Regions from separate parts of the Pseudomonas lyxosi genome, predicted to be linked through region 4. Evidence: predicted binding sites of a transcription regulator. Region 4 holds the regulator's gene; each other region holds the start of a gene.
What was found. Region 4 encodes FliA, which starts transcription of late flagellar genes. Its sites were predicted from a motif close to CTAAAGTTTNNNNNNNNNNNGCCGNTAA; they were not measured.

Region 1: a site for FliA is predicted at 4,266-4,293, ahead of ACMXYI_RS22760 (methyl-accepting chemotaxis protein). Genes of this name have one in related genera too.
Region 2: a site for FliA is predicted at 2,768-2,795, ahead of ACMXYI_RS12685 (flagellar protein MotY). Genes of this name have one in related genera too.
Region 3: a site for FliA is predicted at 4,872-4,899, ahead of flgM (flagellar biosynthesis anti-sigma factor FlgM). Genes of this name have one in related genera too.

The regions. Positions count from the first base shown of each region.
Region 1 covers NZ_CP180481.1:4,972,469-4,979,675, forward strand. The annotation lists gene ACMXYI_RS22730 (alpha/beta hydrolase family protein) at 1-702, opposite strand, end outside; gene ACMXYI_RS22735 (FMN-dependent NADH-azoreductase) at 882-1,493, opposite strand; gene ACMXYI_RS22740 (LysR substrate-binding domain-containing protein) at 1,622-2,530, shown strand; gene ACMXYI_RS22745 (MmcQ/YjbR family DNA-binding protein) at 2,527-2,886, shown strand; gene ACMXYI_RS22750 (DUF1294 domain-containing protein) at 2,883-3,299, opposite strand; gene ACMXYI_RS22755 (undecaprenyl-diphosphate phosphatase) at 3,296-4,126, opposite strand; gene ACMXYI_RS22760 (methyl-accepting chemotaxis protein) at 4,421-6,055, shown strand; gene pnuC (nicotinamide riboside transporter PnuC) at 6,297-6,860, shown strand; gene ACMXYI_RS22770 (AAA family ATPase) at 6,857-7,207, shown strand, end outside.
Region 2 covers NZ_CP180481.1:2,750,679-2,757,885, reverse strand. The annotation lists gene ACMXYI_RS12695 (hypothetical protein) at 1-276, shown strand, start outside; gene ACMXYI_RS12690 (argininosuccinate synthase) at 447-1,664, opposite strand; gene ACMXYI_RS12685 (flagellar protein MotY) at 1,794-2,702, opposite strand; gene pyrC (dihydroorotase) at 2,862-3,908, shown strand; gene rnt (ribonuclease T) at 3,905-4,582, shown strand; gene ACMXYI_RS12670 (peroxiredoxin) at 4,656-5,258, opposite strand; gene ACMXYI_RS12665 (bacterioferritin-associated ferredoxin) at 5,561-5,779, shown strand; gene bfr (bacterioferritin) at 5,978-6,451, shown strand; gene grxD (Grx4 family monothiol glutaredoxin) at 6,530-6,871, opposite strand; gene ACMXYI_RS12650 (molybdopterin oxidoreductase family protein) at 6,969-7,207, opposite strand, start outside.
Region 3 covers NZ_CP180481.1:3,056,375-3,063,581, reverse strand. The annotation lists gene flgE (flagellar hook protein FlgE) at 1-189, opposite strand, end outside; gene flgD (flagellar hook assembly protein FlgD) at 221-943, opposite strand; gene flgC (flagellar basal body rod protein FlgC) at 959-1,402, opposite strand; gene flgB (flagellar basal body rod protein FlgB) at 1,406-1,813, opposite strand; gene cheR (protein-glutamate O-methyltransferase CheR) at 2,119-2,946, opposite strand; gene ACMXYI_RS14055 (chemotaxis protein CheV) at 2,993-3,925, opposite strand; gene flgA (flagellar basal body P-ring formation chaperone FlgA) at 4,008-4,769, shown strand; gene flgM (flagellar biosynthesis anti-sigma factor FlgM) at 4,936-5,262, shown strand; gene ACMXYI_RS14040 (flagella synthesis protein FlgN) at 5,311-5,778, shown strand; gene ACMXYI_RS14035 (flagellar brake protein) at 5,871-6,617, shown strand; gene ACMXYI_RS14030 (MFS transporter) at 6,696-7,207, opposite strand, start outside.
Region 4 covers NZ_CP180481.1:6,455,380-6,462,586, reverse strand. The annotation lists gene flhA (flagellar biosynthesis protein FlhA) at 10-2,139, shown strand; gene flhF (flagellar biosynthesis protein FlhF) at 2,151-3,479, shown strand; gene fleN (flagellar synthesis regulator FleN) at 3,596-4,426, shown strand; gene fliA (RNA polymerase sigma factor FliA) at 4,423-5,163, shown strand; gene ACMXYI_RS29630 (chemotaxis response regulator CheY) at 5,330-5,701, shown strand; gene ACMXYI_RS29625 (protein phosphatase CheZ) at 5,724-6,512, shown strand; gene ACMXYI_RS29620 (chemotaxis protein CheA) at 6,527-7,207, shown strand, end outside.

The DNA of each region.
Region 1 (7,207 bases), 1.5 Mb from region 4:
CAGGCTCAGTGGCGCCATGAGCAGCAAGGCGCGAACCCGCGGGTCAGCCACCGGTTGCAAGTCATCGCGGTCAGCAATCAATTCACCTTGGGTGTTGCAGGCATCGCGGTCGTCCGGGCGTTCCTGACAATAGCGGCGCAGACGGTCCAGATCTGGCGTCGCGCCGGACAGAATCAGCGCCGTCTCCCCGCCCGCCGAATAACCGATCACACCGACCTGATCGGCATTGACGAAGGGCGCGAGCATTCGATCACCCAGCGTCGCGGTAATGGCTTCGGAAATCTGGATGGGCCGACCGTAAAGGTTACTCAACGTACCGAGGCGGCTGTGGTCTTTGGAGTTGTCACCGGGATGGATCACCGCCACCACCACAAACCCTTTGCGTGCCAGCGACGTGGCTAGATCGTTTAAAGCCAGCGGGGTTCCGGTGTTGCCGTGGGACAGCATCAGCATCGGGAAACGACCAATCGCGACCGGGGTGTCTTCGCCCGCTTCGACCGTGTAGCCCTCGATGAGGCTGGAGTGCTCCTTGTCGCTGGAGGGATAGAAGGCGATGGCGCGCATCGGCTGCAAGTCCAGAGGGTCAAGAAAGCTCATCTCATGGAAACCGACGCTCCAGTGAGGATGCGGCGCAGGCGCGGCGTGCACTGAGTTCAGGCTGCTGAGCAGGCAAATCAGTAAAGTTGCACAAAGACGCACCATGGGAGGCTCCACCTGGCTACTGACCGGGGACGTTAATCCTCGACTGCATAACTCGGGCCACTATTTAATGAAATTTCGAAACAGCCAGAAACAAAAAACTCCGTACCTGGCACTTGCGTGATCAGAATACAGAGTTTTTTTGGTATTGCCCGAGCTGTTTGATTTTCTTTACAGAAGCCTTACGCAGCGGCGAACAACTGCTCGCTGATTTGCGTGTGAGCGTCGCTCATGGCTTTGGTACGGACTTCGTCGCCGTAGGCAAGGCCATGGGCACGGACAAACTCGAGGTCAGTGATACCGATGAAGCCGAACAGCACCTTCAAGTACTCTTCGTGAGCTACACCCGTGGCCTGACCGGCATGCAAACCGCCGGAAGTCGATACGATCACGACTTTCTTGCCACCGCACAGGCCTTCAGGGCCGGCTTCGGTGTAACGGAAGGTCTGGCCGGCAACGGCGATGCGGTCGATCCAGGCCTTGAGTTGGGTCGGGATGGTGAAGTTGTACATCGGAGCTGCAATCACCACGGCATCGGCGGCGAGGAATTCGGCCAGGGTGGTGGCGCTCAGTTCAGCTTCGTGCTGCTGCGCAGCGTTGCGCAGTTCAGCGGTGGTGCCGGCGGCAACCAGGGTGGTGGCGGAAAAGTGGCTGATGGCATCAGCGGCCAGATCGCGGTAGGTCACCACGGCAGTCGGCTCGGCGGTTTGCCAGGCTTTAACGACTTCGCTGCTCAACTGACGGGAAGCCGAGTTGTCACCAAGAATGCTCGAATCGATATGCAGCAGTTTCATGTGGGATCTCCAGGTGAGGATCGCTACGCGGCGATCTGATGGAGAGAATCCTACAGGCGAAACCAATGGATGATTAGACCGCAACAATGCGATAGTTCGTCCCACTGATAGAACAATCGAGTTCAACCATGCAAGACCTCAATGATCTCTACTACTTCGCCAAGGTGGTTGAAGCCGGTGGCTTCGCGGCGGCCGGGCGTTTGCTCGGAATTCCCAAGTCGCGATTGTCGCGGCGCATCGCCGAGCTGGAAGAGCGTCTCGGCGCGCGCCTGCTGCAACGCACCACCCGACAACTGAAGCTGACCGCCGTGGGTGAACGTTACCTGCGGCACTGTCAGGCGATGCTGCTGGAAGCCGAGATGGCCGACGAAGCCGTCGCCAGCATGTCCAGCGAACCTCGCGGGCGTTTGCGGGTGTCCTGCCCCGTCGGGTTGGCCCACGAAATTCTGCCGACAGTGATCAGCGATTTCCTTGAGAAGTATCCTCAGGTTCAATTGGAGGTCATGTTGCTCAACCGCCGCGTCGACCTGGTGACCGAGGGCGTCGATGTGGCGCTGCGGGTGCGTGAGTTGGGCGATGAGGATCCGCTGCTGGTCACCCGACGTTTGCGCCAGGCACAGATGGCAATGGTCGCCAGTCCCGGGTTTTTGCACGGCCGTGAAATCAACTACCCCGAAGACCTGAAAAACCTGCCCGTGCTCGGCGCCCTGGAAGCCGACCGCCTGGTGCATATCCGCCTGCTCGACCAACAGGGCAAAAGCTGCGATCTCACCCTCGAAGCGCGATTGGGCATCGATGACTTTATCGTGCGCAAGGCCTGCACCCTCGCTGGCCAGGGTTTTACCATGCTGCCGATGATGTATTGCGAGCAGGAGCTGGAAAACGGCTCGCTGGTGCAGTTGCTGCCCAACTGGTCGTTGCCTGGCGGCTGGCTGCAAGCGGTCTACCCTCATCGACGCGGGGTGATGCCGGCCGTACGTGCCTGGCTCGACCATTTGATTGAATCATTCAATGAATGTGGGGACCGACTGATATGAAGGCTGGACGTATGAGCGAAGAGGATGTCGCGCAATTCTGTCTCGCGCTACCGGGTGCGCGGGAGGACTACAAATGGGGTGGCGTACGGGTGTTTTCGATTGCGGGGAACAAGATGTTTGCCTTGCAGAACCTGCGGGGCGAATCCCTGGCCTTCAAGGTCGACAAGGATTTGTTTCTCGGTCATTGCGACCGCCCGGGGATCCGCCCGGCGCCGTATCTGGCGCGGGCTCAGTGGATCATCATGGAAACGCCCTACCCGTTGGGCACTGAAGAGTTGCAAGGCTTGTTGCAGCGTTCCCATCAATTGGTGGTGAGCAAGTTGCCCAAGCGCACCCAGGTCGGGCTGCTGCTTTAAAACAGCGCGAACAGATGGGCGCCAAGAAATAGCTGGTCGATCCAGAACACCTGATGCATCAACACGATGATCCAGAACACCAACTGAAACGAGAGCTTGCGCGTCTTGTGACGGAACAACTGCTGCGCCAGCAAGGCACCCGGCCAGCCGCCGGCGAGTTCCACCGCATGCAGCACGTTCTCGGGTGTGCGCCAATGGTCGGCGCGAGCCTTGCGTTTGTCGCTCCAGTACAGCAAGAACGCCAGCAGGCTGACGCCCCCGTACGCAGCCAAGGGAATCACGGAAACACCGCGCAGCCACAACGACATTGAGCCGAACAGCGGCAGCGCGCACAGGACCGCGAACACCAGCAGTTTCAGCCGTGGTTGCTGGATCTCGCGTCCGGGGTTGTTGCGCGCGCTGGCGTCATTCATGGCTTGACCGCGGTCCAGTCGACCCAGCCGAACTGCCAGGTGGCCAGGATGACCAGGCCGAACGCGATGCGATACCAGGCAAACGCCGCATAGCTGTGGCTACCGATGAACACGAGCAAGGCTCTGACGGCAATCATCGCGAAGATGAACGCCGTGACGAAACCGATCGCGAACACCGGAAAATCAGACGGCACGAACAGGTCGCGATATTTGTACCCCGAGTACACCGCCGCGCCGACCATGGTCGGCATCGCCAGGAAGAAAGAAAACTCGGTGGCAGTCTTGCGCGACAAGCCGAACAGCAAACCGCCAATGATCGTCGAGCCGGAACGCGAGGTCCCGGGAATCATTGCCAGGCACTGGGCAAAGCCAACTTTCAGCGCGTCTTTCCAGGTGATTTCGTCGACGGTGTGGGCATGCACTTCATGCTGACGCTGCTCAGCCCACAGCATGACGATACCGCCCACGACCAACGCCGTGGCCACGGTGATCGGGTTGAACAGATACTCGTGGATCAGATCAGCGAAAATCACCCCCAATACCACGGCCGGCAGGAAGGCGATCAGCAGGTTCGCGGTAAAGCGTCGAGCGCTCGGCTGGGTCGGCAAACCGATGACCACGTCGAAAATCTTGCGGCGGAACTCCCACACCACCGCCAGGATCGCCCCCAACTGAATAATGATGTTGAAGGCCATGGCCCGCTCGCCACCGAAGTCGAGCAGGTCAGCCACAATGATCTGGTGCCCGGTACTGGATATCGGCAAAAACTCCGTCAGCCCTTCTACAACCCCAAGAATCAATGCCGAAAAGGCAGTCCAAAGATCCATCAATCCCCCAAGAAGCAATGCGCCACGGCATGCCCCGTTAATATTTTTCCAGAACGTTTACTGCGATCAGCCTAGCTGAAGTCCCGCGCACACAGGATCCAGACGGAACCATAAAAATTCCGTGAAAAATCAACTTGGATTCAGGTTTTTCCGTGCGGGGCCGAAATCCTATCAGACAAGTCTGATTAACGCTGCCGCGTTATTGGACTTGGGTCGGATATGACCGATCGGCAAAGTGTGATTGGATGCTGGCGATCATTTATTACAAGAAAAAGAAACCGGAGTGACAGCGTTATGAACAGCTTGCGCAATATGTCGATCAGCCGACGCTTGTGGCTCATCTTGATCGTGGCCGTCCTGATGCTAATGACGTTGGGCGTCTTGATGCTCAAGCAGATTCACGATGACCTGTACCACGCCAAGGCTCAGAAAACCCAGCATGTGGTGCAAACCGCCAGCGGTATTCTGACCTATTACCACGACCTCGAAACCGCCGGCACCCTCACCCGCGACGCTGCGCAGAAGCAGGCGCTGAGCGCCGTTCGCGGGCTGCGTTATGACCAGAACGACTACTTCTGGATCAATGACCTGACGCCGGTGATGATCATGCACCCGGCCAACCCGAAACTCGATGGCCAGAACCTCTCGGCGATCCGCGACCCGGACGGTTTTGCCCTGTTTAACGAAATGGTCGCCGTCGCCAAGTCCAAGGGGGCCGGCACCGTCGACTATCGCTGGCCGAAACCGGGCGCCAGCGCGCCGGTAGAAAAAACCTCCTACATCAAACTCTTCGAGCCTTGGGGCTGGGTGATCGGTTCGGGCGTGTATATCGATGACATGCAGGCCGAGTTCTATGGCCAGGTCTGGAAGGCCTCGTTCGTGGGGCTGGTGATCGCCCTGATCATGGCGCTGCTGGTCATCCTGATTGCCCGCAGCATCGTGCGTCCACTACAGGAAACCGTGAACGCCATGGCCAACATCGCCAGCGGCGAGAGCGATCTGACCCACAGCCTCGATTCCCATGGCCAGGATGAAGTCACGCAACTGGCACGCCACTTCAACGCCTTCACCGCCAAGCTGCGGCTGGTGATCAAAGAACTGCAAGTGTCCGCCAGTGCCCTGGGCCAGTCTTCCAGCGAACTGGGCAACGACGCCGCCCAGGCCCAGCAACGCAGCCAGCAACAGTCCCAGCAAATGGAACTGGTGGCTACGGCAATCAATGAAGTGACGTATGGCGTACACGACGTCGCGAAAAACGCCGAGCACGCCGCCAGCGAAATGCGCGATGCCGAGTCTCAGGCGCAACAAGGCCAGGTCAACATTGATGGCAGCCTGCAACAGATCGACAAGCTGTCGTCGACCATCGATCAGGCGGTGGAAGTGATTCGTACCCTGGCCGCCGAAAGCACGCAGATCGGCAGCGTTCTCGAAGTGATCCGTTCCATCGCCGAGCAAACCAACCTGCTGGCCCTCAACGCGGCCATCGAAGCCGCCCGGGCCGGCGAGCAAGGTCGCGGTTTTGCGGTGGTGGCCGATGAAGTGCGACTGCTGGCCCAGCGTACCCAGAAGTCCACGGCCGAGATCCAGTCGATGATCGAACGCCTGCAAAGCCACTCCGAAGCGGCGGTCAAAGTGATCGGCGACAGCAGCCGTGCATCGCAGTTGACCATCGAGCAGGCCGGCCTGGCCGGTGCAAGCCTGAATGCCATTGCCCAGGCGCTGCGCAACCTCAACGGGTTGAACGCCTCCATCGCCAGCGCAACCTTGCAACAGGCGCATGTGGTCGAGGACATCAACCAAAACGTCACCCAGGCGGCCGGCTTGTCCCACAGCACGGCGCTGGCGGCCGAACAGTCGAGCGTGGCCAGCGTTCACCTGAAGGAATTGAGTGAGCAATTGAACGGGCTGCTCAAGCAGTTCCGGGTGTAACCGCCTGCCCCTGTAGCAGCTGCCGAGCCTGCGAGGCTGCGTTCGGCTGCGAAGCAGTCGTCAATCCTGCCTGCAAGTTTTTTCTGACACACCGCGGTGTCTGATTTCACGACTGCTTCGCAGCCGAACGCAGCCTCGCAGGCTCGGCAGCTGCTACAAAAAGGACGGCGCACGCCGGTTCTACTTGGCAGCGCCTGCCGTTACAATCCGCCCCCTCTTCGACTTCCCCCAAGGAACCCCCATGTCCGGGCTTGAACTGTTTGCCGCTGCCCTCGGTGTCATTGCCGTCTGGTTGACCGTCAAACAGAACCCCTGGTGCTGGCCGATCGGTCTGGTCATGGTGCTGCTTTATAGCTGGATCTTTTTTGAGGTGAAGCTCTACTCGGACATGCTCCTGCAGGTGATCTACGCCGCATTGCAGCTCTATGGCTGGTGGCAGTGGACGCATGCGGGGGACGCGCGCCATGGTCGGCAGGTCAGCCTGCTCGACGGTAAATCGGTCGCTATCAGTCTGGTCATTGGAGCGGTCGGCAGTCTGTTGCTGGGCGCTGCAATGGCGAACTGGACCGATGCCGCACAACCCTGGCTCGATGCGGCACTCACTGGCTTCAGCCTGGTGGCGCAGTTATGGATGGCGCAAAAACGCGTTCAATGCTGGCCGCTGTGGTTCACCCTGGATGTGATCTTCGTCGGGCTGTTTATCTACAAAGACCTGTACCTGACCGCCGGGCTCTACGCGCTGTTCGCCCTGATTGCCGTGCAAGGCTGGCGGGAATGGCGGGCCGATCCGGCGTTGCGCACATGAAAGTTCTGGTACTCACAGGCCCCGAATCCAGCGGCAAGAGTTGGCTGGCAGCCGAGTTACAACAGCATTTCGGCGGGGTCCTGGTGGACGAATATGTACGCTGGTTCATCGAACAAAATCCACGAGACACCTGCCTGGCCGACATTCCGGAAATCGCCCGAGGACAGCTGAAATGGGAGGACGAGGCACGCGCCCGGCAGCCGCATTTGCTGATTCTCGACACTCACTTGCTGAGCAACATCCTCTGGAGCCAGACCTTGTTTGGCGCTTGCCCGACGTGGATCGAGCAAGCATTGCTGGCACGGCACTACGACCTGTATTTGCTGCTGAGCCCCGAAACAGTGGCC
Region 2 (7,207 bases), 3.0 Mb from region 4:
CTAAAAAACCTGCACATCGTCGATGCGCAGTGGCTAAACAAAAAAATGGAATTCGGTGCATGGATTGAAAAAAACCGGCACCCACAGGGAAGCCCTGCACAAGTGATCGTATTTCTCACCTGTACCGATTCGGAGGCATTACTGAAGGAAAGCGCAAGCAAGCAATCAAAACAGGCAAAGAATCGCAGCGGACCAACGCTTTGCATTGCTTACAATTTGAACTCGCACGGTCTGACGATTCTTGATCACTCTTTTTACCTGACATGCAGCAGGTAACGCTTGAAGAGCATTCAGAGAGAGGAAACAGAAGGAAGGTATTACAGATACAAAAAGAGCGCTGATAACACGATGTCCGGCAGGAAAATTCCCCCCTATTCAAAATTGTGGCCTTGTCACCGACAAGGCCACAACTCTATTAACGTCGTTCCACTACGGCTTCAAAGATCTCAGAAAAGCTTCCGGCCTTTGTTCGCTGCAATACGCATGCGCAAGGCGTTAAGCTTGATGAAGCCCGCCGCGTCGGCCTGGTTGTAGGCGCCGCCATCTTCTTCGAAGGTCGCGATGTTGGCATCGAACAACGATTCGTCGGACTTGCGACCGGTGACGATCACATTGCCCTTGTACAGCTTCAGGCGCACAACGCCGTTCACGTGGGCCTGGGATGCATCGATCATCTGTTGCAGCATCAGACGCTCAGGGCTCCACCAGTAACCGGTGTAGATCAGGTTGGCGTATTTAGGCATCAGCTCGTCTTTGAGGTGAGCCACTTCGCGGTCGAGGGTGATCGATTCGATCGCACGGTGAGCGCGCAGCATGATGGTGCCGCCAGGGGTTTCGTAGCAGCCACGGGACTTCATGCCCACGTAACGGTTCTCGACGATGTCGAGACGGCCGATACCGTGTTCGCCGCCGATACGGTTCAGGGTCGCCAGCACGGTAGCCGGGGTCATTTCGACGCCGTCCAGTGCGACGATATCGCCGTTGCGGTAGGTCAGTTCCAGGTATTGCGCTTTATCTGGAGCCTTCTCCGGGGAGACGGTCCATTTCCACATGTCTTCTTCGTGCTCGGTCCAGGTGTCTTCCAGCACGCCGCCTTCATAGGAGATGTGCAGCAGGTTGGCATCCATCGAGTACGGGGACTTTTTCTTGCCGTGACGCTCGATCGGGATGTTGTGCTTTTCAGCATAATCCATCAGCTTTTCACGGGAGAGCAGGTCCCATTCGCGCCACGGAGCAATCACTTTCACGCCTGGCTTCAAGGCATAGGCGCCCAGTTCGAAACGAACCTGGTCGTTGCCCTTGCCGGTGGCGCCGTGGGAAATGGCGTCAGCACCGGTTTCGTTGGCGATTTCGATCAGGCGTTTGGCGATCAACGGACGAGCGATGGAAGTACCCAGCAGGTACTCGCCTTCGTAAACGGTGTTGGCGCGGAACATCGGGAAAACGAAATCGCGCACGAATTCTTCGCGCAAGTCGTCGATGTAGATCTCTTTCACGCCCATGGCCTGTGCCTTGGCGCGTGCAGGTTCGACCTCTTCGCCCTGACCCAGGTCAGCGGTGAAGGTCACGACTTCACAGTTATAAGTATCCTGCAGCCACTTGAGGATCACCGAAGTGTCCAGGCCGCCGGAATACGCCAGAACGACCTTGTTTACGTCCGCCATGCCATCACTCCACGGGGTTCTACGGAAAGCCGTCAAGTCTACCGCTCATGCAGGATAATTTACAGAGGCGCGACAGCTTATGACGACGAAGCGACAGATTATGTCGAGTGAGCGACGATAACAGCGGGTTCAGGAGGTCGACGCGGCGCTCGCCGATGCAGTGGCCTGAGGGGCCGGCGTTTCGGTGGGGGCAACACGCGCGAGGTGCACATTGACCCGACGGTTCTTCGCCCGGTTGGCGGAATTGGTATTGGGCGCCAGTGGATAACGCTCGCCGTGAAAGCGCACGGTGATCTGCGATTCCTGAATGCCGTTGGCCTTGAAGAACTCCATGACTGCCAGGGCCCGACGCCGCGACAGGTCACGGTTGGTCAGGCGGTTGCCGCTGTTGTCGGAGTGGCCATCGAGTTCGATGTGGTTGACCGTCGGGTCGGCCTTCATGAACTCCAGCATCACTTGTAATTGCGCCTTGGCCTGCGCGTCGAGATCGATGCCTTCGCCGGGGAAGCCGATCTGCGATTGTTTGACCTGCTCGAAATTCTTCGGCAGCAGCTTCGCCACGCAGCCCTGATAGTCGTTGAAGGCCTTGCTGAACTTGACTGGCAACAGACGCACTTCCGACACCCGGCCATCGCCCGAGTAATGTCGAACGACCGGACTGCGGCCATCCATCAGGCCACTGATCAAGCGGCCGGCCTGAACTTGCGAACTGTTGAACAACACATTGCCGCTGCCGATTCGCACAGAACCGAGGTTGATGTCGCCACGTCCCGGCTGCCAGGGTGCAGCCGCCGCCAGCAAGGTGGCCGAACCGCCGCCGATCATCGAGTTATAGGCCTTCAGACGAAACGTCGCTTGCTCGCCAGCGCGGCGCACGAACTCACCCGAACCAAAATCGGTGATCGGTTGACTCAGGCGGCACTCGAACTTGTCTCCTTCGACCATCCACTCGATGCTCTCCAGACGGGTCTGGAAAGTGAGCGCCATCGCTGGAAGGCTGGCAAACACGCTGAGCAAGGCTAAATAACGCTGGCGCACGGGAGGCTCCACTGGTTTCTACAACAAAAAGACCGACACACAGATGTTTACGGCATACCTGTTGGATATCGGAAGCTTCCAGCAAAACTTGATAGCGAGTGCCTGGAAGAGTCTTTTCCGGTAGCATTCCCCTCAGTTTGACCCGCCTGGAATCCCCCCATGTCCGACCGCCTGACCCTGCTGCGTCCCGACGACTGGCATATTCATCTTCGCGATGGTGCTGTGTTGCCCAATACAGTCGCGGATGTCGCGCGCACCTTTGGTCGCGCCATCATCATGCCCAACCTGGTACCTCCGGTGCGTAACACCGCTGAAGCCGACGGCTATCGCCAGCGGATTCTCGCTGCACGCCCGGCTGGCAGCCGCTTCGAACCGTTGATGGTGCTGTACCTGACCGACCGCACCCAGCCCGAAGAAATTCGCGAGGCCAAGGCCAGCGGTTTCATTCACGCCGCCAAGCTGTACCCGGCCGGCGCGACCACCAACTCGGACTCCGGTGTCACCAGCATCGACAAGATTTTCCCTGCACTCGAGGCCATGGCCGAAGTCGGGATGCCCTTGCTGGTTCACGGTGAAGTCACCCGTGGCGATGTCGACGTGTTCGATCGCGAAAAAATCTTCATCGATGAGCACATGCGTCGTGTCGTCGAGCGTTTCCCGACGCTCAAAGTGGTGTTCGAACACATCACCACCGCTGACGCCGTGCAGTTCGTCAACGAGGCTTCGGCCAATGTTGGCGCGACCATCACCGCGCATCACCTGCTGTACAACCGCAACCACATGCTGGTGGGCGGGATTCGGCCGCACTTCTATTGCCTGCCGATCCTCAAGCGCAACACCCATCAGGAAGCCCTGCTCGACGCCGCCACCAGCGGCAGCGACAAGTTCTTCCTCGGCACCGACTCGGCGCCCCATGCCCAGCACGCCAAAGAAGCCGCTTGCGGCTGTGCCGGTTGCTACACCGCTTATGCAGCGATCGAGATGTATGCCGAAGCCTTCGAACAGCGCAACGCGCTGGACAAGCTCGAAGCCTTCGCCAGCCTGAACGGCCCGCGTTTCTACGGCCTGCCGGTGAACACCGATCGCATTACCCTGGTCCGCGAAGAGTGGACCGCCCCAACCAGCCTGCCATTTGGCGAGCTGACCGTAATCCCGCTGCGCGCCGGTGAAAAACTGCGCTGGCGCCTGCTGGAGGAACACGCGTGAGTGAAGACCATTTCGACGACGAACAGGACGGTCAAGGCGGCGGAGGTGGTTCGCGCCACCCGATGGCTGAGCGCTTCCGTGGATACCTGCCAGTCGTTGTCGACGTTGAAACCGGTGGTTTCAACTCTGCCACTGACGCCTTGCTGGAAATTGCCGCAACTACCATCGGCATGGACGAAAAAGGGTTTGTGTACCCCGACCACACCTACTTCTTTCGCGTAGAGCCTTTTGAAGGCGCAAACATCGAAGCGGCTGCTCTGGAATTTACCGGGATCAAACTCGATCACCCGCTGCGCATGGCAGTGAGTGAAGAAACAGCGCTGACCGACATCTTCCGCGGCATCCGCAAGGCCCTGAAAGCCAACGGTTGCAAACGGGCGATCCTGGTCGGGCACAACAGCAGCTTCGATCTGGGTTTCCTCAACGCCGCCGTCGCGCGCCTGGACATGAAGCGCAACCCGTTTCATCCGTTCTCCAGTTTCGATACCGCGACCCTGGCCGGTCTGGCTTACGGCCAAACCGTACTGGCCAAGGCCTGTTCGGCAGCCGACATCGACTTCGACGGTCGTGAGGCCCACTCGGCTCGCTACGACACCGAGAAGACCGCCGAGCTGTTCTGCGGCATCGTCAATCGCTGGAAACAAATGGGCGGTTGGGAAGACTACAACGACTGATCCATCGTTGGATTTATCCCGCCCATAAAAAAACCGGCCTCAACGGCCGGTTTTTTTATGCCTCAAACGTGCCTTACAGCGCAGCAGCGTTCTCGGTCAGGTAAGCCGCGACGCCTTCGGTCGAAGCGGTCATGCCTTTGTCGCCTTTTTTCCAGTTGGCAGGGCAAACTTCGCCGTGCTCTTCGTGGAATTGCAGAGCGTCGACCAGACGGATCAGCTCTTCAATGTTACGGCCCAGCGGCAGGTCGTTGATGATCTGCGAACGGACAACGCCTTTGTCGTCGATCAGGAACGCGCCACGGAAAGCCACGCCGCCTTCGGACTCAACGTCGTAGGCCTTGGCGATTTCGTGCTTCAGGTCGGCAGCCATGGTGTAGCGAACTTCGCCGATGCCACCATTGTTGACCGGGGTGTTGCGCCAGGCGTTGTGGGTGAAGTGCGAGTCGATCGAAACGGCGATCACTTCAACGTTGCGTGCCTTGAAGTCAGACATGCGGTTGTCCAGAGCGATCAGCTCGGACGGGCAAACGAAGGTGAAGTCCAGTGGGTAGAAGAACACCAGGCCGTATTTGCCTTTGATGGCCGACGACAGGGTGAAGCTGTCTACGATTTCGCCATTGCCGAGTACGGCCGGTACGGTGAAGTCTGGGGCTTGTTTGCCTACGAGTACGCTCATTGGATATCTCCTGGTGTAAAAACGTGAAGTTCCGGGTTTGCGCCAGCCTGCCACCTTCAGGCGACAGCCCTGTGACACGAACCCGCTTCATAAGGACCGGCCATCATACACTGCGTTTTTGCCCTGTCCTTAACGGTTTTTTTGTCAGGGGAAATGCAGTCGATGGATTTTCCTCGTGATCGATGCCGAGAGGAAACCGTTCGTCAGCCCCGATCAAAGCTTTCAGAAACCACTTTGACAATCATTCTCGTTAACATTAAGATCCATCGCAATTGAGTCACAACCAGCGACGGTTTTCACTTATGTATGTTTGCCTCTGCACTGGCGTCACCGACGGTCAAATCCGCGAAGCGATCTATGAAGGTTGCTGCAGCTATAAGGAAGTCCGTCAGGCCACCGGCGTAGCCAGCCAATGCGGCAAATGTGCCTGCCTTGCCAAGGAAGTGGTCCGCGAAACCCTGACCAAATTGCAATCGGCCCAGGCCGCGATTCCGTACCCTGTAGAATTTACTGCCGCGTAAGTAACGTATTTCAAAGAACCGGACTTGATGTCCGGTTTTTTTATGTCTGAAAATCAATCGCTTACGCTCTAGACGCGGAACACAAACATTCTTATTCCGATTAATTTTCACTTAAGTTTCAATAACTTAGGTTTGACACTGTTAATTACGCAGCTCAAACTCAGCCTTATAGACAGCTACTTAGGGCAGGACCCCATCATGAAAGGCGACGTTACAGTCATCCAGCATCTCAACAAGATCCTTGCCAATGAACTGGTCGCGATCAATCAATACTTCCTGCATGCACGCATGTACGAAGATTGGGGCCTGAACAAGCTCGGCAAGCACGAATACCACGAATCCATCGACGAGATGAAGCACGCGGACAAGCTGATCAAGCGCATTCTGTTCCTTGAAGGCCTGCCGAACGTCCAGGACTTGGGCAAGCTGCAGATTGGCGAACACACCCAGGAAATGCTTGAGTGCGACCTGCGTATCGAAAAAACCGGCCATGCCGACCTTAAAGTCGCTATCGCTCATTGCGAAACCGTTGGCGACTTTGGTAGCCGTGAACTGCTTGAAGATATTCTTGAATCCGAAGAAGAACATATCGACTGGCTGGAAACCCAACTGGGTCTGATCGATAAAGTCGGTCTTGAGAACTATCTGCAATCGCAGATGGGTGAAGAGTAAGTTAGCGCCCACTAAATTCGAGACAATAAAAAGCCCCGCGCTCTTTTGAAGAGGCGGGGCTTTTTTAATGCCCGGGTTTCAGGCTTCGGTCTTGCCAGCAGCCGCTTTTTCAACAGCGGCTTTGATCGTGGCCTGCAACGAACCATCAGCAGACATTTCAGTCATGATGTCGCTACCGCCGACCAGCTCACCGCCAACCCACAGTTGCGGGAAGGTTGGCCAGTTGGCGTATTTTGGCAGGTTGGCGCGGATTTCCGGGTTCTGCAGGATGTCCACGTAAGCAAATTTTTCACCACACGCCATCACGGCCTGCGCGGCTTTCGCGGAGAAGCCACACTGCGGGGCATTCGGCGAGCCTTTCATGTAAAGCAGAATGGTGTTGTTAGCAATCTGCTCTTTAATCGTTTCGATGATATCCATGGAGCACCTCGGCTGAACTTTCCGACTCAGGGGTCGGCACGGTGGCGCATTGTAACGGAAACCCGAGCACCCTGCTCGGTCTCCCCGACAGACTTGATCAAGCCGCCGCCACGGTCACTGGCACACCGTTCAATGCGGCATTGCCCGACAACTCATCGAGCTGACACTCGTCGGTCAAGTCATTGGCGCTGGAACCCGGCTGACCACTGGCAATGGTCATCTGCACGCCCGGCCGCGCATGGCCCCAACCGTGAGGAAGACTGACCACACCTTTCATCATATCCAGACTGCTGAGCACTTCAACTTCGATCTCACCGACCCGCGAACTGACCCGCA
Region 3 (7,207 bases), 3.3 Mb from region 4:
GTTGGCCAGGCGCACGCCGTTACCGATGGTTTTGCTGCCGGAACCCAGCTTGGTGGCCGAGTAAACGTCTTCGAATTCCGCACGGGACGATTTGAAACCGGTGGTCGCGACGTTGGCGATGTTGTTGCCGGTCACGTCCAGTTGTTTGTTGGCTGCATAGAGACCGCTAAGGCCGATATTGAAAGACATATTCCACTCCTTTGTGCCGTGTTAGTCGGCTCTACATACCAATGGTTTGTACTTTGGACAGAGCGATGCTGCCCGCCCCGGCCAGGTTGAGCATCAACTCACCGCCGGTCTGGCTGATGGTCACGCTGTTGACGGTGGCCGGCAGGTAAGTCACCAGCGAGGTCGCCTTGCCGTCGTAGGTCGCCGTAGCGCCGAAGGTATAGGTCCCCGCCGTGGCCACTTCGCCTGCATCGTTTTTGCCGTCCCAGATGAAAGTGGAAGTACCGGCGACCTCGCTGCCCAGGTCGATGGTGCGGACAACCTTGCCATCGGCATCGGTGATCTTGACCTTGACCGGGTCCACCGACGCCGGTACGGCGATGGTGCCGCTGAAACTCTTGGAGGTGTCGACCACAGCCTTGTCGCCCGGTGCAATAACCGAACGCCCGACCAGCGACGACGCCTGCAACGCCTGGGACGAGTTGTAGTTGCTCGCCAGGCCACTGACGGTGTCGTTGAGCGTGGTGATGCCTTCCAGGCTACTGAACTGGGCCAACTGGGCGACGAACTCGCCGTTGTCCTGCGGTTCCAGCGGGTTCTGGTTTTTCAGTTGCGTTACCAGCAACTGCAGGAACGCGTCCTTGCCCAGGGCCTTGTTGCCGGTGGCGCTATTCGTCGCCGACGCCAGGCCGTCGGCACTGGTGTTGGTCTTGATCGAGGAGTTGGCCAGGATGTCCTTGAGGCTCAAACCACTGGTGGTATCGGTAACACTCATCTGAGTCGCCCCTTATCACTGACCCAGGGTCAGGACCTTTTGCATCATGGTTTTGGCGGTGTTCATCATTTCGGCGTTGGTCTGGAACGAACGGCTCGCGGAAATCATGTCAGCCATTTCTTCCACCACGTTGACGTTCGGGTAGTAGACGTAGCCCTTGGCGTCGGCCGCCGGATGGTTCGGCTCGTAGCGCGCTTCAAGGTTGCTCTGGTCTTCGACCACGCCCAGTACTTGCACGCCTTGGCCGGCGGCATCCTGGTTCTGGAACAGCGAATCGCTGCCGCCGCTCTGGCCACCCTGGAACATGGTGGCGAACACCGGGTGCCGTGCACGGTAGGTCTGGTCGATGCTCGACGAGACGGTTTCGGCGTTGGCGATGTTCGAGGCGACGGTGTTCAAGCGAGTGGTCTGGGCACTCATGCCGCTACCGGCAATGTTGAAAACACTGGCTAGAGACATGACTTACTCTCCACGAAGGGCTGACACCAGCCCTTTGAATTTGCTGTTGAGCAGGGTGAAGCTGGCCTGGAAGTTGACCGCGTTTTCCGCGTAGTTCGACTGTTCCAGTTGGGCGTCCACGGTGTTCTGGTCGATCGACGGTTGCATCGGCGTGCGATACAGCAGCGACTCGTCGCCATTGCCCAGGCCTTCGGCTTCGATATGACGGCTGTTGGTCATGTTCAAGGCGAAAGTGCCGCTCTTGGTCTTCTCGTTCTGCTCGGCAAGCACTTTCGAGAAGTCCAGATCCCGAGCCTTGTAGTTCGGGGTGTCGGCGTTGGCGATGTTGTTGGCCAGGACTTCAGCACGCTGAGCGCGGAAGCCCAGGGCTTGTTCGTGGATACCGAGCGCTTTATCGAAGCTGATGCTCATGTCGGAAACCTTCGGGTGACCTGATTTTTCGTAACATGAACATAGCAAGCGTCGTGCCAATTGAAAAAAGCCCGTAAACCGGGGCTTTGCGGGCAGTGGCAATGTGGCAATGCCAGAAAAGCGGCAACCGATTTCCGCCGCCTGCCGCTTTTCTGCCGCTTTCCAACGACCCAGAGAACAACACCGGACCCTGTGGGAGCGAGCTTGCTCGCTCCCACAGGGGATGGGCGGTGAGTTTGAGGAATGAGCAGGCAAAAAAAACGGGAGCCCCTGAGGACTCCCGTTTTTTTGATGACGCCAACGAATCACTTCGCCTGGTAAATGATCCCCGGGCTGCACTGGACCATCTGGTAATGATCCGGCAAACCGTTCAGCGCCTCGGAAGCACCGAGGAACAGATAACCGCCTGGCTTCAACGTGCTGTGAATGCGCAACAGGATGTCCTTCTTCACCTCGGCGGAGAAGTAGATCAGCACGTTGCGGCAGAATACGATGTCGAACTTGCCCAGCGCCGCGTAACTGTCCAGCAGGTTGAACGAGCGAAACTCCACCCGGCTCTTGATCGGTGCCTTGATTGCCCAGCGCCCCGGCCCTTTCGGGTCGAAGTAACGTTGAAGGCGCTCGGGCGACAGACCACGGCCGATGGCCAGGCTGTCGTACTCGCCGGTCTTGCAGTTGGTCAGCATGGTGCCGGACAGGTCGGTGGCAACGATCTGCACGCCCATCTTCAACTGGCCCATGTTCACGCGCTCGAACTCATCGATCGACATCGACAGCGAATACGGTTCCTGACCCGACGAACAGGCCGCCGACCAGATCCGCAGACGCTGGCCAGGGGCGGCCTTGATCGCTGCCGGCAGCACCTTGTTCTTCAAGACTTCAAACGGATAGGTGTCACGAAACCACAAGGTTTCGTTGGTGGTCATGGCATCCACCACCATCTCGCGCAAACCGCTGCGCGGCTGGGTCTGGATGCGCTGGACCAGCTCACCCAGGGACTTGATGCCTTGCTGTTCCATCAGTTTGTTGAGACGGCTCGAGACCAGGTACTGCTTGTTTTCACCGAGCAAAATGCCACAGGCTTTTTCCAGGAAGACCCGGAACTGTTCGAAATCCAAATTACCCGTAGACAAAGATGCCGCCTCTTAAATCGTATTAACCGTTAGGGGCAAAAGGCCCCTAGCTGATGTCTGCTGCTTTGATCCGGTTGACTACCCGGGATGCCAGGTCATCAGGACGGAATTTGGCAAGGAAGTCATCGGCACCGACCTTCTTGACCATCGCCTGATTGAATACACCCGACAACGAAGTATGCAGGATGATGTGAAGCTTTTGCATGCGAGGGTCGTTGCGGATCTCGGCCGTGAGGGTGTACCCGTCCATCTCCGGCATCTCGATGTCGGAAATCATCATCAGGAACTCTTCTTCCGGCTTCTTGCCCTCGTCGACCAGCTTGCGCAGGTAATCCAGCGCTTGCCGACCGTCGTTCAACGCCACCACTTCGACACCGACCGTCTGCAGGCAACGGGTCACCTGCTTGCGCGCCACCGACGAGTCATCGACCGTCAGTACTCGCAAAGAGAGCGCCTTGTGCTGGGTTTCGACATCCACCACGCCAACGGAAATCGCTTCCGGTGTCGGCGCGACTTCTGCCAGCACTTTCTCGACGTCGATGATTTCGACTAACTGATTGTCGACCCGAGTCACAGCCGTCAGGTAATGATCGCGTCCCGTGCCCTTGGGTGGCGGATGAATCTCCTCCCAGTTCATGTTGACGATGCGTTCCACCGACCGCACCAGGAAACCCTGGGTCTTGGTGTTGTACTCCGTGATGATCACGAAGGGATTGCTTTGATCTTTCAGCTCACCGGAACCGGTCGCCATGGCCAGATCAAGAATCGGAATGGTCGCCCCCCGAATATTTGCCACACCGCACACGACAGGACTGGATTTTGGCATCAGCGTCAGTTTGGGGCATTGCAGCACCTCCCGAACCTTGAACACGTTGATCCCATACAGCTGCTGGCCGTCGAGACGGAACAACAACAGCTCAAGGCGATTCTGCCCTACCAGTTGCGTGCGCTGGTTTACCGCATCCATTACACCAGCCATGCACAGACTCCTACACCAACGCTTAAGTGTGTTGCGACGCGCATTCATCACTAAACGGCACGGCGCTTGCTTTTTAACTCTTATGAACACAGAACCGACATTTTTCCGACGCCTGACATCAAACGCCCGCAAATTGCTTTGCGCGGTGTCGGCCGTCTGCCTGTTCAACGCTGGCAGCCCTGCCCTTGCTGACGCGGTTACCTTGCCTGACATGCTTATCGGCGTCACTCAGGGCTTTCTTGAATTCACCGTAGAAGACTATCTGGCCACCAGTCAAACGGAAGGCCGCTACGAGATCGAGGTCAAGCAGCTCGATCCGCGGCTGCGCATGCCCATGTGCGACAAGGAATTGACAGCGTCCCTGGAGAGCCCGGCGACGCCGCTGGGGCGGGTTACGGTCAAGGTGCGCTGCGAGGGCGCCTCGCCCTGGACGGTCTTCGTACCCGCTCAAGTGCGCCTGTTTCGCGACATTGTGACCACCACCCGCCCGCTGCGACGCGCCGGTATCGTCGAGCCCCAGGATGTGACCCTGCGCGAGCGTGACATCAGCCTGATCAGCCAGGGTTACCTGACTTCCGTCGACCAGGCGATCGGGCAGAAACTTACCCGACCAATGGTCGCCGACCAGGTCATGACCCTGGTGCACATGGAACAGGCAGAAGTCATCAGCAAAGGCGACCAAGTGGTGATTACCGCCCGCAGTGGAACGCTCAGCGTGCGCATGCCGGGTGAAGCGCTGTCCAACGGCGGCTTGCGCGAACAGATTCGGGTGAAAAACCTCAACTCCCAGCGGGTCATCAAGGCGCAAGTCATCGCGCCCGGTCAGGTTGAAGTGGCCATGTAGAACTCTCTGTTTGTGAAGAAGTGGCGCGCCACTCGACTGTTCCCTAGACTGTGCCCTATGCAGGGCAAGCGCTGACGCGCGCAAGCTCATTGATAATTGGGCCTAAAGTTTTTCCGGGTATGGCCGAAAACATGGCAAGCGTCCAAATACCCAGAGGTTTTTTGTCATGGTCATCGATTTCAGCCGTTTGAACAGTTCCTCGTCACTTACCGGTAGTACACGTACCAGCACCGCGAAGGAAACCGCCGAAGCCGGCAAACCCGCGCCGCTGAATACCCCGGCCGAACAGGCCAGTACCGTCAAAAGCGGGGAATCGGTACATCTCAGCAATGAGGCTCAACAGTTGCAGAAGGTCACTGACAAGCTGCGCGATCAGCCTGCCGTCGACAACGCCCGCGTGGCCGAGTTGAAAGCAGCGATTGCCGATGGCAGCTACAAAGTCGACAGCAACCGTGTAGCCAGCAAACTGCTCAACTTCGAAGCCCAGCGCTAGGCCAAGGCCTGCGCCAGGCTTTTGGACGCTTAAAACCCAAGGCCAGCCATGCACGACACTAATTTACTGCAACTGATCACCGACGATTTCGCTCCAGCACAGCACTTGCTGGAGTTACTGCAAACCGAGTCCCTCGCCTTGCACGGTCGCGACATGCCACTGCTCGAAGAGATTCTGGCGCAGAAACAGGCATTGATCATTTTGCTCGATCAGCATGGCCGCAAGCGCAGTGAAATCCTCGCCAGCCTCAACCTGCCGACCAATCGCAACGGCCTGGAGCAACTTGCCAGCCATTCGAGCATTGGCGATCAGCTGTTGGAGCAGAGCGATGTATTGACCGATCTCCTGGCTCAGTGCCAGGCGGCCAACGTCAAGAATGGCCAGTCGATCCTGGTACAACAGGCTGCGACGGCCAATCAGCTGAAAATCCTCAACGGCGGCGAGCCGCCAGCGCTCTACGATGCGCGCGGATCAACCTCCATGCTTGCGAAGCCACGCCCGCTCAGTCAGGCTTGAGCCTGCTGAAAAGCGCACACTATCAAGACGCGCAACATACTGGCAATATGCTGGCCAGCCGTAGTCATATTTTGTCTGGAGATTGATGAACCGTGTTCAATGCCTTAAGCGCGGAAGATGCTCCGCAGCCACCCAAGGTGCTCACCACGCCGTTGGAGATCTCCGGCAACCTGCGCCAGCTGCAAGACAGCCATGATCCGCTGATCATCACGTTCCATGAGCGCAGCCAGCGCTTCCAGAGTTATCTGGTGGACCTTGACCGTGACAGCAACATGATTGCCCTGGACGAAATGATTCCCCGCGATGGCGAACGCTTCCTGCTCGCCGGCGAACCGTTCAAGGTCGAAGGCTTTCATGACGGCGTGCGTATTGCCTGGGAAAGCAACGGCCCGTTGACCATCGACGAATCCGGTGGCGGTCGCTGCTACCGTGGCGCCCTGCCCGCCGAGGTGGTTTACCACCAGCGTCGTAATGCATTCCGCGCAGCATTGAAGCTGGCACAACTGGTCAACGTCGATCTGGGCGGTGAAAAGCTCAAGTCGCCGATCAGCGGCAAGCTATTGGACATCTCCGCCACCGGCTGCAAGTTGCGCTTCGAAGGCGACATCACGGGCAGCCTGCAACTGGGCCAGGTCTATGACCGGTTCGTCGCCGCCCTACCCTTTGGCAACATGACGGCACCGGTCGAATTGCGTTACCTGCACTTCGAAGAAAGGATCTCCATCACCTTCGCCGGCGTACGCTTTCACAACATGAGCGGGCTGGTGCAGCGGCAGGTCGAGCGGTTCGTCTATCAGCTTCAGCGCGAAGCGCGACGCTTCGACAAAGACGACATGTAATACAACGCTTCAATAGAAAACGGGCAGTCCCTTGCGGTGACTGCCCGTTTTTTTATGCGTTGTTTTTATGCGTCGGATTTAAGGTCTGGCCTCGGTAAAACTTTGTTCGCGACCCACGTCAGGGTCTTTGGGCGGCGGATCGGTTTCGGGCTCTGGTTCGGGTTCCGGGTCCGGCTCAGGGTTGATCGGGTTCTGCATCTGATCCTGAACCACCTGCTCATCGACCCGCGGGTCAAGGCAAGCCACCAACGGCGAACTCGACATACTGTCCGGCATGGCGACGTGATGCAGCGGTGCATCGTCGACCTGATGCAGGTTGGTCACCGCTTTCGGGCGGATCCGCCACACCAGCACCAACGCGAAGAAACTGAAGAAGGCATAGAGCATGTGGCTGCCGAACAGCTTCATCAGCACCCCGGCCACCAGCGGTCCGATACTGGCGCCGACACCGTAGGTCACCAACAGCATCGCTGTCAGGGACACCCGGCGATCACCCTCGACGTGGTCGTTGGAGAATGCCACCGCCAGCGGATACAGGCAGAACATCACCAGCGAACAGCAGAACCCGGTGATAAACAAAATCTCCAGCG
Region 4 (7,207 bases):
GGAAAACCGGTGGATCGCTCTCAGTTATTCAACAGTGCTCGCACAAACGTTGCCGACTTAAGTCGAGGCAATCTGGGTGTGCCGTTGTTGCTGCTGGTCATGCTGGCGATGATGATGTTGCCGGTGCCGCCGTTCCTGCTGGACGTGTTCTTCACGTTCAACATCGCGTTGTCGATTGTCGTCTTGCTGGTCTGTGTTTACGCGTTGCGGCCACTGGATTTCGCGGTGTTCCCGACCATTCTGCTGGTGGCGACCCTGTTGCGACTGGCGCTGAACGTGGCCTCCACGCGAGTGGTGATGCTCCACGGTCAGGACGGCCATGCCGCCGCCGGTAAGGTGATCCAGGCGTTCGGCGAGGTGGTGATCGGCGGCAACTACGTGGTCGGTATCGTCGTCTTCGCGATTTTGATGATCATCAACTTTGTCGTGGTGACCAAGGGTGCCGGGCGGATTTCCGAGGTGAGTGCGCGTTTCACCCTCGATGCGATGCCCGGTAAACAAATGGCCATCGACGCCGACTTGAACGCCGGCCTGATCGATCAGAACCAGGCCAAACTGCGGCGGATGGAAGTGGCACAGGAAGCCGAGTTCTACGGTTCCATGGACGGTGCCAGCAAGTTCGTTCGCGGTGACGCCATTGCCGGCCTGCTGATTCTGTTCATCAACCTGATCGGCGGCATGGCGGTTGGTATCTTCCAGCACGGCATGAGCTTCGGCGATGCCGGCAAGGTTTACGCACTGCTGACCATCGGTGACGGTTTGGTGGCGCAATTGCCATCACTGCTTTTATCTACAGCTGCAGCGATCATGGTAACCCGTGCTTCCGGTTCGGAAGACATGGGCAAGCAGATCAATCGCCAGATGTTCGCCTCGCCCAAAGCGTTGGCCGTGGCGGCGGGTTTGATGGCGGTGATGGGCCTCGTGCCGGGCATGCCGCACTTTTCCTTTCTCAGCATGGCGGCCCTGGCGGCTGGCGGCGCGTACCTGTTCTGGAAGAAGCAGAACGTGGTCAAGGTTCAGGCCCTGCAAGAGGTCAAGCGTCAACAGGAACTGCTGCCATCGCCCGCTCGCGCTCAGGAAACCAAGGAGCTTGGCTGGGATGACGTCACTCCGATCGACATGATCGGCCTGGAAGTCGGCTACCGGCTGATTCCGCTGGTGGACCGCAATCAGGGTGGTCAATTGCTGGCGCGGATCAAGGGCGTGCGCAAGAAGCTGTCCCAGGACCTGGGCTTCCTGATGCCGACCGTGCATATCCGTGACAACCTCGACCTGGCGCCGAGTGCCTATCGCCTGACCCTGATGGGGGTGATCCTGGCCGAAGCGGAGATTTACCCGGACCGCGAGCTGGCGATCAACCCGGGGCAGGTCTACGGTACGCTCAACGGCATTACCGCCAAAGATCCGGCTTTCGGTCTTGAGGCGGTCTGGATCGAAATCAGCCAGCGTGCCCAGGCGCAATCCCTCGGTTACACCGTGGTCGATGCCAGTACGGTAGTGGCAACCCACTTGAACCAGATTCTGTACAAGCACTCGAGTGAGTTGATCGGTCACGAAGAAGTGCAGCAACTCATGCAATTGCTGGCCAAAAGCTCGCCAAAACTCGCCGAAGAGCTGGTGCCTGGTGTGGTGTCTCTGTCTCAGTTGCTCAAGGTTTTGCAGGCGTTGCTGGCCGAACAGGTGCCAGTACGGGACATTCGCAGCATTGCCGAGGCCATCGCCAACAATGCCAGCAAGAGTCAAGATACTGCCGCGCTGGTGGCTGCGGTGCGCGTCGGCGTATCCCGCGCAATCGTCCAAAGCATTGTAGGCACTGACTCCGAGCTACCAGTGATCACCCTGGAGCCAAGGTTGGAACAAATATTGCTCAATAGTCTTCAGAAGGCAGGACAAGGCTCGGAAGAGGGTGTTCTGTTGGAGCCAAGCATGGCTGAGAAACTGCAACGCTCGTTGATCGATGCGGCGCAGCGTCAGGAAATGCAAGGTCAACCGGTGATTCTGCTGGTAGCCGGTCCGGTTCGCGCGATGCTGTCGCGATTCGGCCGATTGGCAGTCCCGGGTTTGCATGTGTTGGCTTACCAGGAAATTCCTGACAACAAGCAAGTGACCATCGTTGCGACAGTAGGGCCCAACGGCTGAGGTAGTGGTTTATGCAAGTTAAGCGTTTTTTCGCCGCCGATATGCGTCAGGCCATGAAGCTGGTTCGTGATGAGCTGGGCGCTGATGCCGCCATCATTGGCAACCGCCGGATCGCCGGTGGTGTCGAGCTGACGGCTGCCCTGGATTACAAGTTGTCGGCGCTGGCTCCGCGCGTTCCGAACATGGAACTCGAAGACGAGCTGCGCAAGACCCAATCGCGGATCGTCACCGCCCAGGCCGAACTGAGCCTGCGCAGCGATGGTGAGAGCGATAAGTCCACCAATCGCCAATTGTTCGCCGGCCTGCCACTGACCGCCGCCGAGCCGCTGATCGAGCCAACCTACACCGAACCCCGTCGCCCTGCGCCGGCTGCGGCACCTGCCTCCGGTGGCGTTGACCCACGGGCGTTCGACTCGATGCGTTTCGAACTCAACAGCCTGCGCGAACTGATGGAAGTGCAACTCGGTTCCCTGGCCTGGAATCAGCTGCAAGGCAGCCGTCCGGCCCAGGCCAATCTTTGGCGTCGCCTGCAACGCATCGGTCTGTCCGGCCCGTTGTCGCGCGATTTGCTGGCGCTGATTACCGATATTGAAGAACCTCGTCAGGCCTGGCGCATGTTGTTGGCACACCTGGCGCGGATGATCGTCACACCCGAAGTCGAGCCTCTGGAAGAGGGCGGCGTGATTGCCATGGTCGGCCCTGCCGGCATGGGCAAGACCACCACCCTGGCCAAGCTCGCGGCCCGTTACGTGCTCAAGTACGGCGCGCAGAATATCGCGCTGGTCAGCATGGACAGCTACCGTATTGGTGCTCAGGAGCAACTCAAGACGTTGGGCCGGATCCTCAATGTGTCAGTGACGCATGTCGATCCGGGCCAGTCGCTGGTGCAGGCGCTGGAGCCTTTGCTGCGCAAACGCGTGGTGCTTATCGATACCGCGGGCCTTCAGGCCAGCGATCCGGCACTGCGCATGCAGCTCGAAAGCCTGGCCGGTCGTGGCATCAAATCGAAAAATTATCTGGTTTTGGCAACCACCAGCCAGAAACAGGTTCTAACGGCCGCTTATCACAGTTACAAGCGTTGTGGGCTCGCTGGCTGCATCCTGACTAAACTGGATGAAACGGCAAGTCTGGGCGAGGTGTTGAGCCTGGCCATCAGTCATGAATTGCCGGTGGCCTACCTGACCGATGGCCCGCGGATTCCGGATGATTTGCATCTACCGCGTCGTCATCAGTTGGTCAGTCGCGCCGTCAGCGTGCAAATGCAAGAAGAACCCAGCGAAGAAGCCATGGCTGACATGTTCGCTGATATTTACCACAGCCCGACCAAGCAGGTCGGCTGAGGTATTAATGAACAGTTTTTGTACCTACATCGATGGTCTGCCATGCATTGTTCAGTTCGTGAACGCGCAGCCAGTAATGTGGCCTCCGTCTAAGTAAGACAAGGTAAAGAAAATTCATGGGCAGCATGCATCCCGTACAGGTGATCGCGGTGACCGGCGGCAAAGGTGGCGTCGGGAAGACTAACGTGTCAGTGAACTTGTCCCTGGCTCTAGCAGAGCTCGGTCGACGCGTCATGCTGTTGGACGCCGATCTGGGGCTGGCGAACGTCGACGTCCTGCTGGGACTGACACCCAAACGTACTTTGGCCGACGTGATCGAAGGCCGCTGCGAGCTGCGCGACGTTCTGTTGCAGGGCCCTGGCGGCATTCGCATCGTCCCGGCCGCGTCCGGCACACAGAGCATGGTTCATTTGAGCCCGGCCCAACACGCCGGCCTGATCCAGGCGTTCAGCGATATCGGCGACAACCTTGACGTACTGGTGATCGACACCGCTGCGGGCATTGGTGACTCGGTAGTCAGTTTCGTTCGCGCCGCGCAAGAAGTGTTGCTGGTGGTCTGCGACGAACCGACCTCGATCACAGATGCCTATGCACTGATCAAACTGCTGAACCGCGATTACGGCATGAACCGCTTCCGCGTCCTGGCCAACATGGCCCAGAGCCCGCAGGAAGGTCGCAACCTGTTCGCCAAGTTGACCAAGGTCACGGATCGCTTCCTGGACGTCGCCTTACAATACGTCGGCGCGGTGCCTTACGACGAAAGCGTGCGCAAGGCTGTGCAGAAGCAGCGCGCCGTCTACGAAGCCTTCCCGCGGTCCAAGTGCTCACTGGCGTTCAAGGCCATTGCACAAAAGGTCGATACCTGGCCGCTGCCTGCCAACCCGCGCGGGCACCTGGAGTTTTTCGTCGAGCGCCTCGTGCAACAAACCGCAGGACCTGTGCTATGACAGCCAGTGGCTACAACCTCTACAAGAAGTCGGCACGTGACGCGCAGTACGAGCTGATCGAGCGTTACGCGCCACTGGTTAAACGCATTGCCTACCACTTGCTGGCACGTCTGCCAGCCAGTGTCCAGGTTGAAGATCTGATCCAGGCCGGGATGATCGGCCTGCTTGAAGTGTCGACCAAATACGACGCCAGCAAAGGCGCGAGTTTCGAGACGTACGCGGGCATTCGAATCCGCGGCGCGATGCTCGATGAAGTACGCAAGGGGGACTGGGCGCCACGTTCGGTCCACCGCAATACCCGGATGGTCAGCGACGCAATTCGCTCGATTGAAGCTAAAACCGGCCGTGACGCTAAAGATCACGAAGTTGCGGCCGAACTCCAATTGAGTCTCGACGATTATTACGGGATTTTGAACGACACCCTGGGCAGCCGGTTATTCAGTTTCGACGATCTGTTGCAGGACGGCGAACACGAAGGGCTGCACGAGGATGGCGCGAGTGCTCATCTCGAGCCGTCACGCGATCTGGAAGATGAACGCTTCCAGGCGGCGCTGGCGGACGCGATTGCCAATTTGCCGGAGCGTGAGCGACTGGTGTTGGCGCTGTACTACGACGAAGAGTTGAATCTCAAGGAAATCGGTGAGGTCCTGGGGGTCAGCGAATCTCGGGTCAGCCAGTTACACAGCCAGTGCGCGGCCCGCTTGCGGGGGCGTTTGGGGGAGTGGCGAGCGCGCTGAAGGCAGTGTGGGGACACTGCGAGCGGGACCGGTGTGGGATTAACTGCACCGGTCGCGATCTGTTGTGCTCCAGACAGTCATTGAGTGCTTTGCCGGATTGATTGAAATGGCGCGTCCAGGTGCTGGGCGCGTTTAAGACTGCTTGGAGGTCGAATTGGACAAGAACATGAAAATCCTCATCGTTGATGACTTCTCAACGATGCGGCGGATCATTAAAAACCTGTTGCGTGACCTTGGGTTCACCAACACGGTCGAGGCCGATGATGGCACTACTGCCATTCCGGTTCTCAACAGCGGCAGCATCGACTTTCTGGTAACAGACTGGAACATGCCTGGCATGACCGGTATCGATCTGCTGCGCCACGTGCGTGCCGATGAAAAGCTCAAGCACCTGCCGGTGCTGATGGTGACCGCTGAAGCCAAGCGCGAGCAGATCATCGAGGCAGCCCAGGCCGGTGTTAACGGCTATGTGGTCAAGCCCTTCACGGCCCAGGCGTTGAAAGAAAAAATCGAAAAGATTTTCGAACGCATCGGTTGAGAAACTGCGCCACGGGGGAGCTATGGAGCATTACGAATCTTCACAGGGCGATTTCGAGTTGACCCTGAAAAAACACGCTGTCGAACTGGTCGAAAGCCTTGAAAAAGGCAGGTTCGGCGACGCCGTGCAACTGATCCATGAGCTCAACCAGACCCGTGACCGCGGCCTGTATCAGGAAGTGGGCAAGCTCACTCGCGAGCTGCATAGCGCGATCGTCAATTTCCAGATTGACCCGAACATGCCGCAAGCCGAGGAAGTCTCGCAGATCACGGATGCCACCGAGCGTCTGGGTTATGTGGTCAAGCTGACCGAGGCGGCTGCCAACCGCACCATGGACCTGGTGGAAAACGCCACGCCGCTGGTCAACGGCCTGAGCAACGAAGCCCAGGCCTTGAGCACCGATTGGGGACGGTTCATGCGTCGCGAAGTCGGGGCTGAAGAGTTCCGCGAGCTGGCTCGGCGAGTCGACGGTTTCCTGACACGCAGCAGCGAAGACAATCGCGTTGTGTCGAGCAACCTCAACGATATTCTGCTCGCTCAGGATTACCAGGACCTCACCGGTCAGGTGATCAAGCGTGTGACCCAATTGGTCACCGAAGTTGAAAGCAACCTGCTCAAGCTCGTGCTTATGGCCAGTCAGGTGGACCGCTTTGCGGGCATCGAACATGACCGTGAAGCGATGCTGGCAGAAAAAGATCCGCAAAAACATCTCTCTCAGGGTGAAGGTCCGCAGATTCATGCCGATAAAAGAGAAGACGTTGTGTCCGGTCAGGACGATGTAGACGATTTGCTTTCCAGCCTTGGATTCTAGGAGCACCCCTACACATGAGCTTCGGCGCCGATGAAGAGATCCTTCAGGATTTCCTGGTTGAGGCCGGCGAGATTCTAGAGCAACTGTCCGAACAGCTGGTCGAGCTTGAAAGCCGACCTGATGATGCGGATTTGCTCAATGCAATTTTTCGCGGTTTTCACACTGTAAAAGGAGGCGCCGGCTTCCTCCAGCTCAACGAGCTGGTGGAGTGCTGTCACATCGCCGAGAACGTGTTCGACATCCTTCGCAAGGGTGAACGTCGCGTCGACTCGGAACTGATGGACGTGGTTCTCGAAGCGCTGGATGCGGTGAACGGCATGTTTACCGAAGTCCGTGAGCGCAGCCCGATCACGGCTGCCACGCCAGAATTGCTTGCGGCACTGGCCCGTCTGGCCGAGCCGCAAACTGAAGAAGCCGCGCCAGTTGCCGAAGTGGTCGAAACACCGGCGGCTGAAGGCGACATCACCGATAACGAATTCGAACAACTGCTGGACTCGCTGAACGCCGTCAAGGCTCAGGCAGAAGCCCCGGCAGCCGTGCCAGCGCCGAGCAGCAATGCGGCAGCCAGCGACGAAATCACCGATGCCGAGTTCGAGTCGTTGCTCGATCAACTGCACGGTAAAGGTCAGTTCGCCGTCGATGCGGTGGCCCCGGCGCCAGCCGCACCGGCTGCCCCGAAAGCGGCAGGCGACAGC